2 regions of the Acidovorax facilis genome follow, and region 2 is predicted to be linked to the other one. Evidence: riboswitches for the same ligand, from Rfam matches in the RefSeq annotation. Region 2 holds a riboswitch; the other holds the start of a gene.
The links. A riboswitch is a leader RNA that binds a small molecule or an ion and turns the genes downstream of it on or off. The one in region 2 is predicted to bind glycine.
Positions count from the first base shown of each region.

Region 1: linked by a shared signal. The riboswitch ahead of ACQ4MJ_RS24500 (D-amino acid dehydrogenase) and the one ahead of gcvT (glycine cleavage system aminomethyltransferase GcvT) in region 2 are both predicted to bind glycine.

Region 1 covers NZ_CP192460.1:5,325,088-5,331,706, reverse strand. Annotated here, with positions in the region: gene ACQ4MJ_RS24530 (ABC1 kinase family protein) at 1-1,205, shown strand, start outside; gene ACQ4MJ_RS24525 (DUF6463 family protein) at 1,218-1,643, shown strand; gene ACQ4MJ_RS24520 (hypothetical protein) at 1,696-2,076, shown strand; gene ACQ4MJ_RS24515 (YXWGXW repeat-containing protein) at 2,264-2,806, shown strand; gene ACQ4MJ_RS24510 (YXWGXW repeat-containing protein) at 2,988-3,482, shown strand; gene ACQ4MJ_RS24505 (2-keto-4-pentenoate hydratase) at 3,513-4,295, opposite strand; glycine riboswitch at 4,520-4,641, shown strand; gene ACQ4MJ_RS24500 (D-amino acid dehydrogenase) at 4,733-6,052, shown strand; gene ACQ4MJ_RS24495 (c-type cytochrome) at 6,109-6,432, opposite strand; gene ACQ4MJ_RS24490 (sulfite oxidase) at 6,555-6,619, opposite strand, start outside.
Region 2 covers NZ_CP192460.1:2,141,244-2,147,862, forward strand. Annotated here, with positions in the region: gene ACQ4MJ_RS09645 (TRAP transporter large permease) at 1-1,131, shown strand, start outside; glycine riboswitch at 1,145-1,228, shown strand; glycine riboswitch at 1,250-1,376, shown strand; gene gcvT (glycine cleavage system aminomethyltransferase GcvT) at 1,426-2,568, shown strand; gene gcvH (glycine cleavage system protein GcvH) at 2,653-3,027, shown strand; gene gcvP (aminomethyl-transferring glycine dehydrogenase) at 3,105-5,996, shown strand; gene ACQ4MJ_RS09665 (Crp/Fnr family transcriptional regulator) at 6,020-6,619, shown strand, end outside.

The DNA.
Region 1 (6,619 bases), 2.3 Mb from region 2:
CCCAAGCGCAGGCCGACCACGAAGCCGCCCTCGGCCGCATCCTCTTTGGCGCGCTGGGCCAGTTGCGGGGCTCGGCGCTCAAGGTGTCGCAGTTGCTCAGCATGCACCCCGGCCTGCTGCCCGACGGTGTGCGGCAAGAGCTGGCGCGCGCCCACCACCAGGCCCCGCCACTCAACCGCGCGCTGGTGGGCCGCGTGTTCCGCCAAGCTTTCGGGCAGGAGCCCGAGGCATTGTTTGAACACTTCGAACCCACCGCCTTCGCCGCCGCCAGCCTGGGCCAGGTGCACCGCGCGCAGCTGGCAGACCACGGCACGGTGGCCGTGAAGGTGCAGTACCCCGGCATCGCCGCCACCATCACCAGCGACATGCAGCTCATGCGCGCCGCGCTGCGCGCCCTGGCCCATACCGACATGCCGCTGCCCGCCAACACCGTGGTGGACAGCGTGATGACCGAGATCGAGGCCACGCTGCTGCGCGAGGTAGATTACCTGCAGGAGGCCGAACAACTGCAGTGGTTCGCAGAGCACGCGGCGCTGCCAGGCGTGGTGCTGGCCCAGCCCATCCTGTCGCACACCCGGGCCCAGGTGCTCACACAGCAGTTTCTGCCGGGCCAGCATCTGCAGGACTGGCTGGCCTCGCAGCCCACGCAGGCACAACGCGACCTGGCAGGGCAGCACCTGTGGGACTGGTTCATGCACTGCCTCTTTGTGCTGGGCCGAGTGCACGCCGATCCGCACCCGGGCAATTTCTTGTTCGCACCCGATGGCACCGTGGGCGTGCTGGACTTTGGCTGCACGCGCAGCCTGTCGGAGCACTTTCGCACCCAGGTGACAAAAGCATGGTCCGCACTGCTGCGCCCTCCTACCGACCCACAGCGAGACGCGCTGGTGCTGCAGGCCTACCAGGCACTCGGACTCGTCAACGCCAGCCTCACCGTGCCGGCCTACACCGCCGAACTCGCGCCCGCACTGGCTGACATGCAGGCCTGGCAGATGGAGCCCTTCACGCAACCGGTTTTCGATTTTGGCGTCAAGACGCCGCCACCCATCACCGCCGGACGGCACCAGCGCATGCTGGGCGAGCACCTGGTGCAGGTGCCCGGCGAGATGCCCGCGTTTGAGCGCATGTGGATGGGCCTCATGCACCTGCTTACGGGGCTGGGCGCGCGCGTCCACACGCATTGCCCCGCCCTTCTTCCTTCATAGGACCCCACCCACATGACCTCCCTGACCTCCCCCTCCCCTCGCTCTACGGCCATACCGCTTCGCAACCGCTGGAAGGGCCAGTGGATGCTGGCCGTGGCGGTGCTGCACACGCTGTATGCCGCCGTCGTGTTTCCGACCCAGCTGCAGGAGATCGTGCGGCGCGGCGTTTTCAACAGCGTACAAAAAGACCCGGCCGTGGGCGCCGTGGTCTGGTTTGTACTGTTCGGCGTGTTGTTCGCGTTGCTGGGCTGGGCCATCCTGCTGGCAGAACGCAACGCTGCCCTGGCGCCCGTTCCTTTGCGCGGGCTGGGTGCCGGGTTGCTGGCACTCACGGTGCTGGGCATTGTGCTCATGCCTTCCTCCGGTTTCTGGCTGGCGCTGCCGCCCGCGCTGGCGCTGTGCTGGCCCCAAAGCGCTGAAGGCGAAAAAGGCGGTTGATGCGCCGCGTCTGCACCTTCCACGGCCATCCTGATTGAACTAGAAACTGTCCATGAATACTGCGCTGGTACTGGCAGCCGGGGGCCTCGCCCTGGTGGGTGTTGCGCACTCGGTGCTGGGTGAATTGCTGGTGTTTCGCACCCTGCGCACAGAGGGCATCGTGCCCACCGGCGGACGGCCCGTGCTGCGGGAGTGGCAGGTGCGCATTCTGTGGGGCACCTGGCATCTGGCAACCGTGCTGGGCTGGGCCCTGAGCGCCTTGATGTGGCGCCTGGGGACCGCGCCCCTGGACGCGGACTTGGGAGCCTGGGTGGCCGATGTGGCCGGGGTCGCAACGCTGGCCAGCGGCGTGCTGGTGTTCTGTGCCACTGAGGGCCGACACCCTGCCTGGTTTGCCCTGCTCGTGGTGGCGGCGCTGGTGTGGTGGCGCTGAAGGGCCGCACCATGTTCACGGGGTGGGCAGCTTGCCGGAAGTGTGAGAAAAATCACGGAAACCGCTGCTGCTCCTGCTGCAGGAAACACAACTTCACAAGACTTCGCAATTCGCCTACACCGGCTTGACGCAGCATCTGCACCATGAAGTCTCCGGTTCCGCAAGGAATCATTCTGAGGAGATCACCATGGCCCGCAATGCACTCGCCGCTGTTTCCATCGCCTTGCTGTCTCTGGGCGCCGCAACGGTGGCGCAGGCACAGACCAGCGCCACCGTTGTCATCCAGTCGGGGCAGCCCCACCACTACCAGGCGCCAGCGCCCATGGTGGTGCAATACGGCCCACCACCGCCCCCCCGCCATGAAGTGGCGCCCCGCCCTCGGCATAACATGGTGTGGGTGCCCGGCTATTGGGATTGGCGCGGCCACCGCCATGTCTGGGTCCAGGGCCACTGGGTCAAGGCCCGCCCTGGCTATTACTACCGCGAGCCGCGCTGGGTGGAACACGGCGGCCGGTGGGACCTGCGCCCCGGCCGCTGGGACCGTGATGGCGACGGCATCCCCAACCGCTATGACCGTGACCGCGATGGTGATGGTGTTCCCAACCGCTACGACCGCGATCACCACGACCGAGACCGCGATGGCGTGTCCAACCGCTACGACCGCGACCGTGATGGAGACGGCGTTCCCAATCGGCACGACCGCCGCCCGGACAACCCCTACCGCAATTGAACGATTGAACGATTGAACGATTGAACGATTGAACAGCTGAAGGAGCGCGGAGGCTCGCGAGCCCCGCGCCCACTCCCCCCTTTGGCCTACGCCCGCCCCCGCTGAGCACCTACGTGGCGCCGCGCACCAGGCCGCCACCATGCAAAGACCGATTCCGCCAGGAATCACCCCGGAGACCACCATGACCCGCCAAACACTGACCGCAGCCGCCATCGCCCTGATGGCACTGCTGCCCCTCGTACCGACACACGCGGCCATCCAGGGCACCGTCGTCATTCAGTCCGACCAACCACAGCGTGGGTACCAGCCCACGCAGACCTACCAGGTGATTCCCGCGCCCCCACCCCCACGGTACGAAGCCGTGCCGCGCCCACGCCGTGGCCAGGTGTGGGAACAAGGCCATTGGGAATGGCGCGGCAACCGCCACCGCTGGGTGAAGGGCCACTGGGTACAAGCGCGCAGCGGCTACCAGTACCGGCAGCCCCAATGGGTGGAGCGCGATGGCCGCTGGGAAATGCAGCGGGGCCGCTGGGACAGTGACGGTGACGGCATTGCCGACCGCAACGACCGGGACCGCGATGGCGATGGCATCTCCAACCGCAACGACCGTGATCGCGACGGTGACGGCGTGTCCAACCGCCGCGACAGCCAGCCGGACAACCCGCGCCGCAACTGATCTGCCGCGTTCCACGATCCTCGTAACGGTTCAGTCGAATTTCACCTCGGCGCGACCGACACCAGGGAAGTCGGCAACCACCACCGTGCCCGGAGCCACCATCACGGTGCCGGTGCACGACCCGGTGGTCACCCACTGCCCTGCGCGCAGCCCTCCCAGGCTGCGCGCGCCTTCGTTGGCCAGCCACACCAGCAGCCGCAGAGGGTCGCCCGCCGGGTTGGCCCAGGTGGCGTGCTGCACGGCCACCGATCCGTTCACCGACAGGCTGACCCCTTCCACCAGGGGCTGCACCGAAGCCACGTCGGTCAAACCCGAACCCACGATCAGCGCCCCATGGCAGGCCTGGTCGGCCAGGCGACTCCAATCCCCTTGTTGTGCCCAGGCGGCAAAGCGCGTGTCGCACACCTCAATGGCGGCACGCACCGACACCATGGCGGCCAGCACCTCGGCCGCGCTGTAGGGCGTGGCGCGTACGGGCAGGTCTGCGCCCAGTTCGTACACCAGCTCCGCCTCCACCCCCATAACGGCAAAGCCTGTGGCCGACAAGTTGACCTCCTGGCCAGGCTGCTCCACCCACACCGAGTCGCGGGTCAGCGCCGCACGCGCGGGTTGGGCCTGGGGCGACGCGGCGCCCACTTTCCATCCCGCGACCTCGCCGCGCTCACGCAATACGGCGTCCTGCACGGCGTAGGCCTCGGCCGCATCGCGAGGGCGCAATGCAGCGGGCAGATCCAGCGGCCGGGGCGTGCGTCCCTGGCGCGCCATGGTGATCACGGCGGCGCTGGCGAAGGGGTCAAAGGCGGTATCGGGCATCGGGAAAGCGTCCTGGGGGTGGGTCAAATCGCCGGATTATGGCGACCCCATGTCGCCGCCAGCATCAGCAACGATTGCCACCCATTAGCCGCCCCAAACACCCCACCGCCGCCCGCACCCTCCTAGAATGGCCCCCGCAGGAGAGCACGGCAGGCCACAAGGCCCACCGCTGCACCGAAGGCGCAAACTCCCATACACGCTCAGGTCCCGTACTGCACCATTTATCAAAGCCGTCTGGAGAGCCGCCACCACCTGTCAGCAGCGTGGAGGCGCACCGAAGGAGCAAACCGCGTGCCATGTGGGCAGCGCGGTGAATCTCTCAGGTACCAAGGACAGGGGGAGCGGCAGCTTGGCGGACGCGCGCTGGCTGCTTGCTATTGAATCAATAGCTGCCAACGTATATCCATCAAGCGCTGAACCCTTAAAAGGCTTCAAAAATGCGCGTGATCGTTTTGGGCGCCGGCTTGCTCGGCGTGACTTCGGCTTATTTCCTGCAACAACTTGGCCATGAGGTCACGGTCATCGACCGCCAGGGTGCGCCCGGTGCCGAGACCAGCTTTGCCAACGGCGGCCAGATCTCGGTGAGCCACGCCGAGCCCTGGGCCAACCCCAGTGCGCCGCTCAAGGTGCTGCAGTGGCTGGGCAAGGAGGACGCGCCTCTGCTGTTCCGCATCCGCGCCGACATGCGCCAGTGGCTGTGGGGCCTGTCCTTTTTGCGTAACTGCACGCCAGCGCGCACGCGCCACAACATCGAGCAAATCGTGCGCCTGGGCACCTACAGCCGCGACACGCTGCAGCAGCTGCGCGCGGCAACCGGCCTCCAGTACGACCAGCGCACGCAGGGCATCCTCCACTTCTATACCAACCAAAAGGAATTCGACGGCGCGCTGGCCCCGGCCGAGCAGATGCGCCAGCTGGGCTGCGAGCGCCAGGTCATCAGCGCCGACGAGGCCGTGCGCCTTGAACCAGCGCTGGCCCACATCCGCCCACAACTGGCGGGCGCCACCTACACGGCCGAGGACGAATCGGGCGATGCCAACCAGTTCACGCGCGAGCTGGCCAAGCTGTGCGAGACGGCGGGCGTGCAGTTCCGCATGGGCCACCACATCACCGCACTGCGCAAGGCAGGCGGCCGCATCGACCATGTGGAAGTGACCAATGCCGAAGGCCGCTTCGAGCGCGTGCGCGGCGATGCGTTTGTGCTGGCCATGGGTTCGTTCAGCCCGCTGCTGGCGCAGCCGCTGGGCATCCAGCTGCCCATCTACCCGGCCAAGGGCTACTCGGTGACGATGCCGGTGAAAGACGCCAGCAAGGCGCACCAAGTGAGCCTGACAGACGACGAGTTCAAGCTCGTGTTCTCGCGCTACACCAGCGAACGCGGCGGTGATCGCCTGCGCATTGCAGGCACGGCCGAGCTGAACGGCTACGACCGCCACCTGAACCAGGTGCGCTGCGAGGCCATCGTGCGGCGTGTGGAGCAGCTCTTCCCTGGCGCGGGCGACGCGAGCCAGGCCCAGTTCTGGAGCGGACTGCGCCCGGCTACACCGAGCAACGTGCCGCTGATCGGCAAGACGAAAGTGGGCAACCTGTTCCTCAACACCGGCCACGGCACGCTGGGCTGGACGCACGCCTGCGGCTCGGGCAAGGCCCTGGCCGACATCGTGAGCGGCCGCGTGCCCGAGGTGGACTTTGCGTTCCAGGGCTTGCAGGGGCGCGCAGCAGGAGCGGCGCTGGTGCCGTCGCGCACCGCGGCCTGAAGCAGCGCGCGGTTGCAGCGAGGCAACGCTGCTGCAACCGCCGCGAAAGCCCGCGCTTACTTGGCCGCGCCCGTGGCGTGCGCCACAAACTGCGCCACGGCCAGCATGTCCTTTTCGCTCATGCGCTCGGCATACGAGGGCATCACGCCGATGCCTGCCTTGAGCGCACGCAGTACACGGCCGGCGTCGGGTTTCAGCTCATCCAGCACCGGGCCCACCTGGCCCTCGGCACCGGCGGCCTGCAGCGTGTGGCACACCGCGCAGGCGGGCTGGATCTTGGTGAACAGCTCCTTGCCGCGCGCCAGCTCGGCCGGCTCGGCGGCCCAGCTGGCACCCGCCCACAGTAACGCTAGCCCTACCAGCAAACCGCCTTGCGGCATCCGATGCCGTCCGATAGCGGCGCGCACCCACGCCAGTGCCACCGTGGAACTGGCTCTGCCAGGCCACGGGTGGCGTCCCCCCTTCGGGGGGAAGGCGCAAAGCGCCTCAGGGGGGAGCGATGTCATGCCACGGTCACGGTGACGGCGTGGTCGCGCCAGCTGGCGTTGTTGTAGCCGCCCAGGTTTT
Region 2 (6,619 bases):
AACAAATTTCCGCTGGCCGCCATTCCGTTCTTCATCCTCGCGGGCAACCTGATGGAAACGGGCGGCATATCCCGCCGCCTGGTGGAGTTTGCCAAGAGCATCGTGGGCGGCGTGCAGGGTGGCCTGCCCATGACCTGCGTGCTGACCTGCATGATCTTTGCGGCCGTGTCGGGCTCGTCGGTGGCCACCACATTTGCCATTGGCGCCATCCTGATCCCCGCGCTCATCAAGCATGGCTACCCCACGAGCTACGCCGCATCCCTGCAGGCCACCAGCGCCGAGCTGGGCGTGATCATCCCGCCCTCCATCCCCATGATCCTGTATGGCGTGAGCGCCGAAGTGTCGATTGGCGAGCTGTTCATCGCCGGCTTTGGCCCGGGGCTGCTGATCAGTGGCGCGCTGATGCTTTTTGTCTGGGCGTACTGCAAGTACAAGGGCTGGGGCAAGAACGACGGCGACGGCCGCATGCCTCTTGGCAAGGCCACGCTGCAGGCGGGCTGGGCGCTGCTGATGCCGGTGATCATCCTTGGCGGCATCTACGGTGGCGTATTCACTCCCACTGAAGCATCGGCCGTGGCGGTGTTCTACGCATTGATTGTGGGGGTGGTGATATACCGCGAGATCCGGCTCAAGGACCTGTTTGCCATCCTGCGCAAATCGGCCATCTCGTCTGCAGTGATCATGTTCATCATTGCCAATGCGGGCCTGTTCGCCTTCCTCATCACCCGCGCTGGCGTGCCGGATGCCATCGGCCGCTGGCTGGAGGCGGTGCTGCAATCCCCCACCCTCTTCCTGCTCGGGGTGAACGCGGCGTTGTTCGTGATCGGCATGTTCATCGAGACCAGTGCCGCCATCATCGTTCTGGCGCCTATCCTGGCTCCCGTGGCTATCCACTTTGGTGTGGACCCGGTGCACTTTGGCCTGATCATGGTAGTGAACTTGGCCATGGGCATGATCACGCCGCCGTTTGGCGTGAACCTGTTTGCAGCCTGCACCGTGGCGCGAATATCGCTTGACCGCATCGTCGGGCACCTGATTCCGTTTGTGCTTGTCATCATGGCCTGCCTGATGGTGGTGACCTATGTGCCGCAGTTGTCGCTGGGTTTGCGCGATCTGGTCTACGCAAAGTAGTTAGAATCCCCCGGTCAGGAGAGAGTGCCAAGCCCCACAGGCCACCGCACCGCCGAAGGCGCAGGCAGCAGCCGAACGCTCAGGCAAAAGGACTGACAACCGCCCGCAGTGATGTGGGCGTTCCCTTGCTGGAGAGAGATGGCCCACCGCACCGCGTGTTGAGGCCATCCACCGAAGGAGCAAACCGCACGGCCAGCCAGGGCGCTGCGGTGAATCTCTCAGGTAAAGCGGACAGCAGGGCAAATCCCGTGGCCACCTTGTGGCTGCGGCCCTCATTTGCCCCGGAGTTCCGCCATGTCAGCCACCGCCCCCCTGCTCACCACGCCCCTGAACGCCCTGCACATCGAGCTGGGCGCCCGCATGGTGCCGTTCGCCGGCTACTCCATGCCCGTGCAATACCCCGCTGGCCTGATGGCCGAACACCAGCACACGCGCAGCGCGGCGGGCTTGTTTGACGTCTCGCACATGGGCCAGCTCAAGCTGGTCGGCCCTGACGCCGCAGCGGCGTTTGAAACCCTGATGCCGGTGGACGTGATCGACCTGCCCGTGGGCAAACAGCGCTACGGGCTGCTGCTCACCGACGAAGGCACGGTCATCGACGACCTGATGTTTTTCAACCAAGGCGTGGTGGATGGCAAGCCCACGCTGTTCGTGATCGTGAACGGTGCCTGCAAGGTGGGCGACATTGCCCATATCCAGGCGCGCATCGGCCAGAGTTGCAATGTGATCCCCATGCCCGACCACGCGCTGCTGGCGCTGCAGGGCCCGCAGGCCGTCACAGCACTTGCGCGCCTGGCGCCCGGCGTGGAAAAGCTGGTTTTCATGACGGGCGGCGATTTTTCCATTGCGGGCTGCGACTGTTTTGTGACCCGCAGCGGCTACACGGGCGAAGACGGTTTTGAAATCTCGGTGCCCGCCGCGCAGGCCGACACCCTGGCCCGCGCACTGCTCGCGCAGCCTGAAGTCAAGCCCATCGGCCTGGGTGCGCGCAACTCGCTGCGGCTCGAAGCGGGCCTGTGCCTGTATGGCAACGACATCGACACCACCACCACGCCGCCTGAAGCCGCGCTGAACTGGGCCATCCAGAAGGTGCGTCGCACGGGCGGCGCCCGCGCAGGGGGTTTCCCCGGAGCAGACAAGGTGCTCGCGCAGATCGACAACCCCGCCAGCCTGCAGCGCAAGCGCGTTGGCCTCGTCGCGATGGAGCGTGTGCCCGTGCGCGAACACACCGAATTGCAGAGCGAAGACGGCCAGAAGATTGGCGAAGTGACCAGCGGCCTGCTAGGCCCCACGGTGAACGAACCCGTGGCCATGGGCTATGTCACACCCGCCTTCGCCGCCATCGGCACGCGGGTGAACGCCATCGTGCGCGGCAAGGCCGTGCCCATGGAAGTGCGTGCCATGCCCTTTACCCCCGCGCGCTACTACCGCGGCTGACCGTCTGAAACTGCGCCAGCCCGGCTACAGTCTTGGCTGGCATCGGCACTTTTGTTTGTTTTTCCCCTTTTTTCTGGAGCCCCCATGACCGTCAAGTTTTCCAAGGATCACGAGTGGATCGACATCTCCGACCACGAAGCCGCCACCGTGGGCATCACAGTACACGCCCAGGACGCGCTGGGCGATGTGGTGTTTGTGGACCTGCCCGAAGTCGGCAAGACCTTCAACCAGGGTGAAGTCGCCGGCGTGGTGGAGTCCGTCAAAGCCGCCGCCGACGTGTACATGCCCGTCACCGGCGAAATCGTCGAGGTGAACGAAGCCCTGCGCGCCGACCCCTCGCTGGCCAACAGCGACCCGCTGGGCGCTGGCTGGTTCTTCAAGGTCCACGTGACCGACATGATGCAATTCGACGCGCTCATGGACGAACCTGCGTACGCAGAGTTCGCCAAGAACGCCTGATCTCCGGATCTTTTGTTCCCCGAGGCCCGGCGCCCTGCCGGGCCAATGTGCCTCCTTGTTGTCCCACGCCGCCGCCGATGACCACCCTCGCCCCCCTGCCCACGCTCGCAGCGCTTGAAAACGCCACCGAATTCCTGCCACGCCACATCGGCATCGATGCGGCCGATGAAGCGCACATGCTGTCGGTGATTGGCGAGGCCTCGCGCCGCGCCCTCATCGACTCCATCGTGCCGCGCTCCATTGCACGCAGCAGCGCGATGGACCTGCCCCTGCCGATCACGGAAGCGGCGGCGCTGGCCGAACTCAAGGCGATGGCATCGAAGAACCAGGTCCTGAAGAGCTTCATCGGCCAGGGCTACTACGGCACCCACACACCGGGCGTCATCCTGCGCAACATCCTGGAGAACCCCGCCTGGTACACGGCCTACACGCCATACCAGGCCGAAATCTCGCAAGGCCGCATGGAGGCGCTGGTCAACTTCCAGACCATGGTCTGCGACCTGACCGGCATGCCGATTGCCAATGCGTCGATGCTGGACGAAGCCACGGCCGCCGCTGAGGCGATGACGCTGGCCAAGCGCTCCGTCAAGAGCAAAAGCAATGTGTTTGTGGTGGCCGGTGATGCCCACCCGCAAACCATCGAAGTGATCCAGACCCGTGCCAAGCCCCTCAATATCGAAGTGGTGCTGGCCAACTCCGCCGCCGAATGGGATGCAGCGCTGAACGGCGACTACTTCGCCGTGCTCGCCCAGTACCCTGCCACCAGCGGCCGCATTGATGACCTGCGCGCCGACGTGGAAAAGGCGCATGCCAAACAGGCGGCCTTCATCGCAGCGGCCGACCTCCTGGCCCTCACGCTGATCACCCCGCCCGGTGAATGGGGTGCCGACATCGTCGTGGGCACCACGCAGCGCTTCGGCATGCCCATGGGCGCGGGTGGCCCGCACGCTGCCTACATGGCCTGCCGCGACGAGTTCAAGCGCAGCCTGCCCGGCCGCCTGGTGGGCGTGAGCGTGGATACACATGGCAAGCCCGCCTACCGCCTGGCCCTGCAAACGCGCGAGCAGCACATCCGCCGCGAAAAGGCCACGTCCAACATCTGCACCGCGCAGGTGTTGCCCGCCGTGATCGCCAGCATGTACGCCGTGTACCATGGCCCCGATGGGCTCAAGCGCATTGCACAGCGTGTGGCCAGCTACACCGCCATTCTGGCCAAGGGGCTCACACAACTGGGCGCGCCGGTGCGCCCGCAGGCGTGTTTTGACACGCTGACGCTCAAAACCGATGGCGCTACTAAATCCATAGCTGCTCGCGCAGTACAGATGGGCGCCAACCTGCGAATTTATTTCGAAAACTACCTGTGCATCTCGTTGGACGAGACCACCACGCGCGCCGACATCGAGCTGCTGTGGAAAGTCTTTGCCCAGGACGGCCAGGCGTTGCCCACGTTCGATGCTTTTGAGAAAGGCGTGGAGTTGCTGATTCCGGCCGAGCTGCGCCGCACCAGCAGCTACCTCACGCACCCGGTGTTCAACACCCACCACTCCGAAACCGGCATGCTGCGCTACATCCGTCAGCTGTCTGACAAGGACCTGGCGTTGGACCGCAGCATGATCCCGCTGGGCAGCTGCACCATGAAGCTCAATGCCACGAGCGAGATGATCCCCATCACCTGGCCCGAATTCGCCAACGTGCACCCCTTCGCACCCGCTGACCAGTTGCAAGGCTACAAGGAGCTGGACGAACAACTGCGCGCCTGGCTGTGCCAGGCCACGGGCTACGCAGGCATCAGCCTGCAGCCCAACGCCGGATCGCAAGGCGAATACGCGGGCCTGCTGGCCATCAAGGCCTACCACGAGGCCCAGGGCGATAGCCACCGCAACATCTGCCTGATCCCCAGCAGCGCACACGGCACCAACCCCGCCAGCGCCCAGATGGTGGGCATGCAGGTGGTAGTGACCGCCTGCGATGCCAACGGCAACGTGGACATGGCCGACCTGCAGGCCAAGTGCGAACAGCACAGTGCCAACCTGGCCTGCATCATGATCACCTACCCGAGCACGCACGGCGTGTTCGAAACGCAGGTGAAGGAGCTGTGCGCCCTGGTGCACAGCCACGGCGGCCGGGTGTATGTGGACGGCGCCAACATGAACGCCCTGGTCGGCGTGGCCGCCCCTGGCGAGTTCGGCGGCGACGTGAGCCACCTGAATCTGCACAAGACCTTCTGCATTCCGCACGGCGGTGGCGGCCCCGGCGTGGGTCCCGTGTGTGTGGTGGCCGATCTGGTGCCCTACCTGCCTGGTCATGCCACGGCCGGTGTGGCCGGCGGCGTGGGTGCCGTGTCGGCAGCGCCTCTGGGCAATGCCGCCGTGCTGCCCATCAGCTGGATGTACTGCCGCATGATGGGCGCCGAAGGCCTGCAGGCCGCGACCGAAACCGCCATCCTCTCGGCCAACTACATCAGTGCACGCCTCAAGGATCACTACCCCACGCTGTACGCGAGTGCCAATGGCCACGTGGCGCACGAGTGCATCCTGGACCTGCGCGGCCTCAAGGACACCAGCGGCGTGATGGCTGAGGATGTCGCCAAGCGCCTGATCGACTACGGCTTCCACGCGCCCACGCTGAGCTTCCCCGTGCCCAACACGTTGATGGTGGAGCCCACCGAGAGCGAAACGCTGTTCGAGATCGACCGCTTCGTCGACGCGATGATTGCCATCCGCGAAGAGATCCGCCAGATCGAATCCGGCGTCTGGCCGCAGGACAACAACCCGCTGAAGAACGCACCCCACACGGCCGAGAGTCTGCTGGGCAGCGAATGGGCTCGCCCTTACGCCCGCGAAGCCGCCGCTTACCCGGTGGCCGCCCTGCGCCAGGCCAAGTACTGGTCTCCTGTTGGCCGCGTGGACAACGTATGGGGTGACCGCAATCTGAGCTGCAGCTGCATCCCGGTCTCTGACTACGCCTGAGACGCCTGAATTGCCTGAACGCAGTGACCTCGACCACCAGCGCCTGCACTGTCTGCCAGCCGCGTGCGCTGGACGCGCTGGTCCGGTCTGAACCTGCCCTGGCCGCTCTGTGGCAGGCCCTGCCCCGCCGTCAGTTCGGCGCAGGCACGCTGCTGCAGCCCGCGGGCGAGACCAGCACGCGCTGCTGGCAGGTGCGCAGCGGTGTGGTTCGGCTGTTCTACCTGAACGAACAAGGAACCGAACGCAACCGGTCGTTTCACGGCACCGGCAGCTGGGTGGCTGGCAACCTGCCGCCTCTGGCGCTGCCCAGTCCTTATGCCATCGAGGCCCTGGCACCCGTAGAGGCTGTGGAGCTGACCTATGCCACCTTGCAGCAGTGGCAACGCAGCTTTGCCCACATCGGCCCCTTGCTGGAAGAGGCCCTGGGCTATGTGTTTCAGCAGCACGCACAGCGCGAAGCCGAGTTGTTGAGCCACCCGCCCGAGGTGCGCTACCAATCTTTTCTCGCTACACACGGTGATTTGACGCCCCACCTGCCGCAGCACCATGTGGCCAGCTACCTGGGCATCTCGCCGGTATCGCTATCACGCATCCGGGCACGGCTGGGCTTGGTGGAAGCGTCA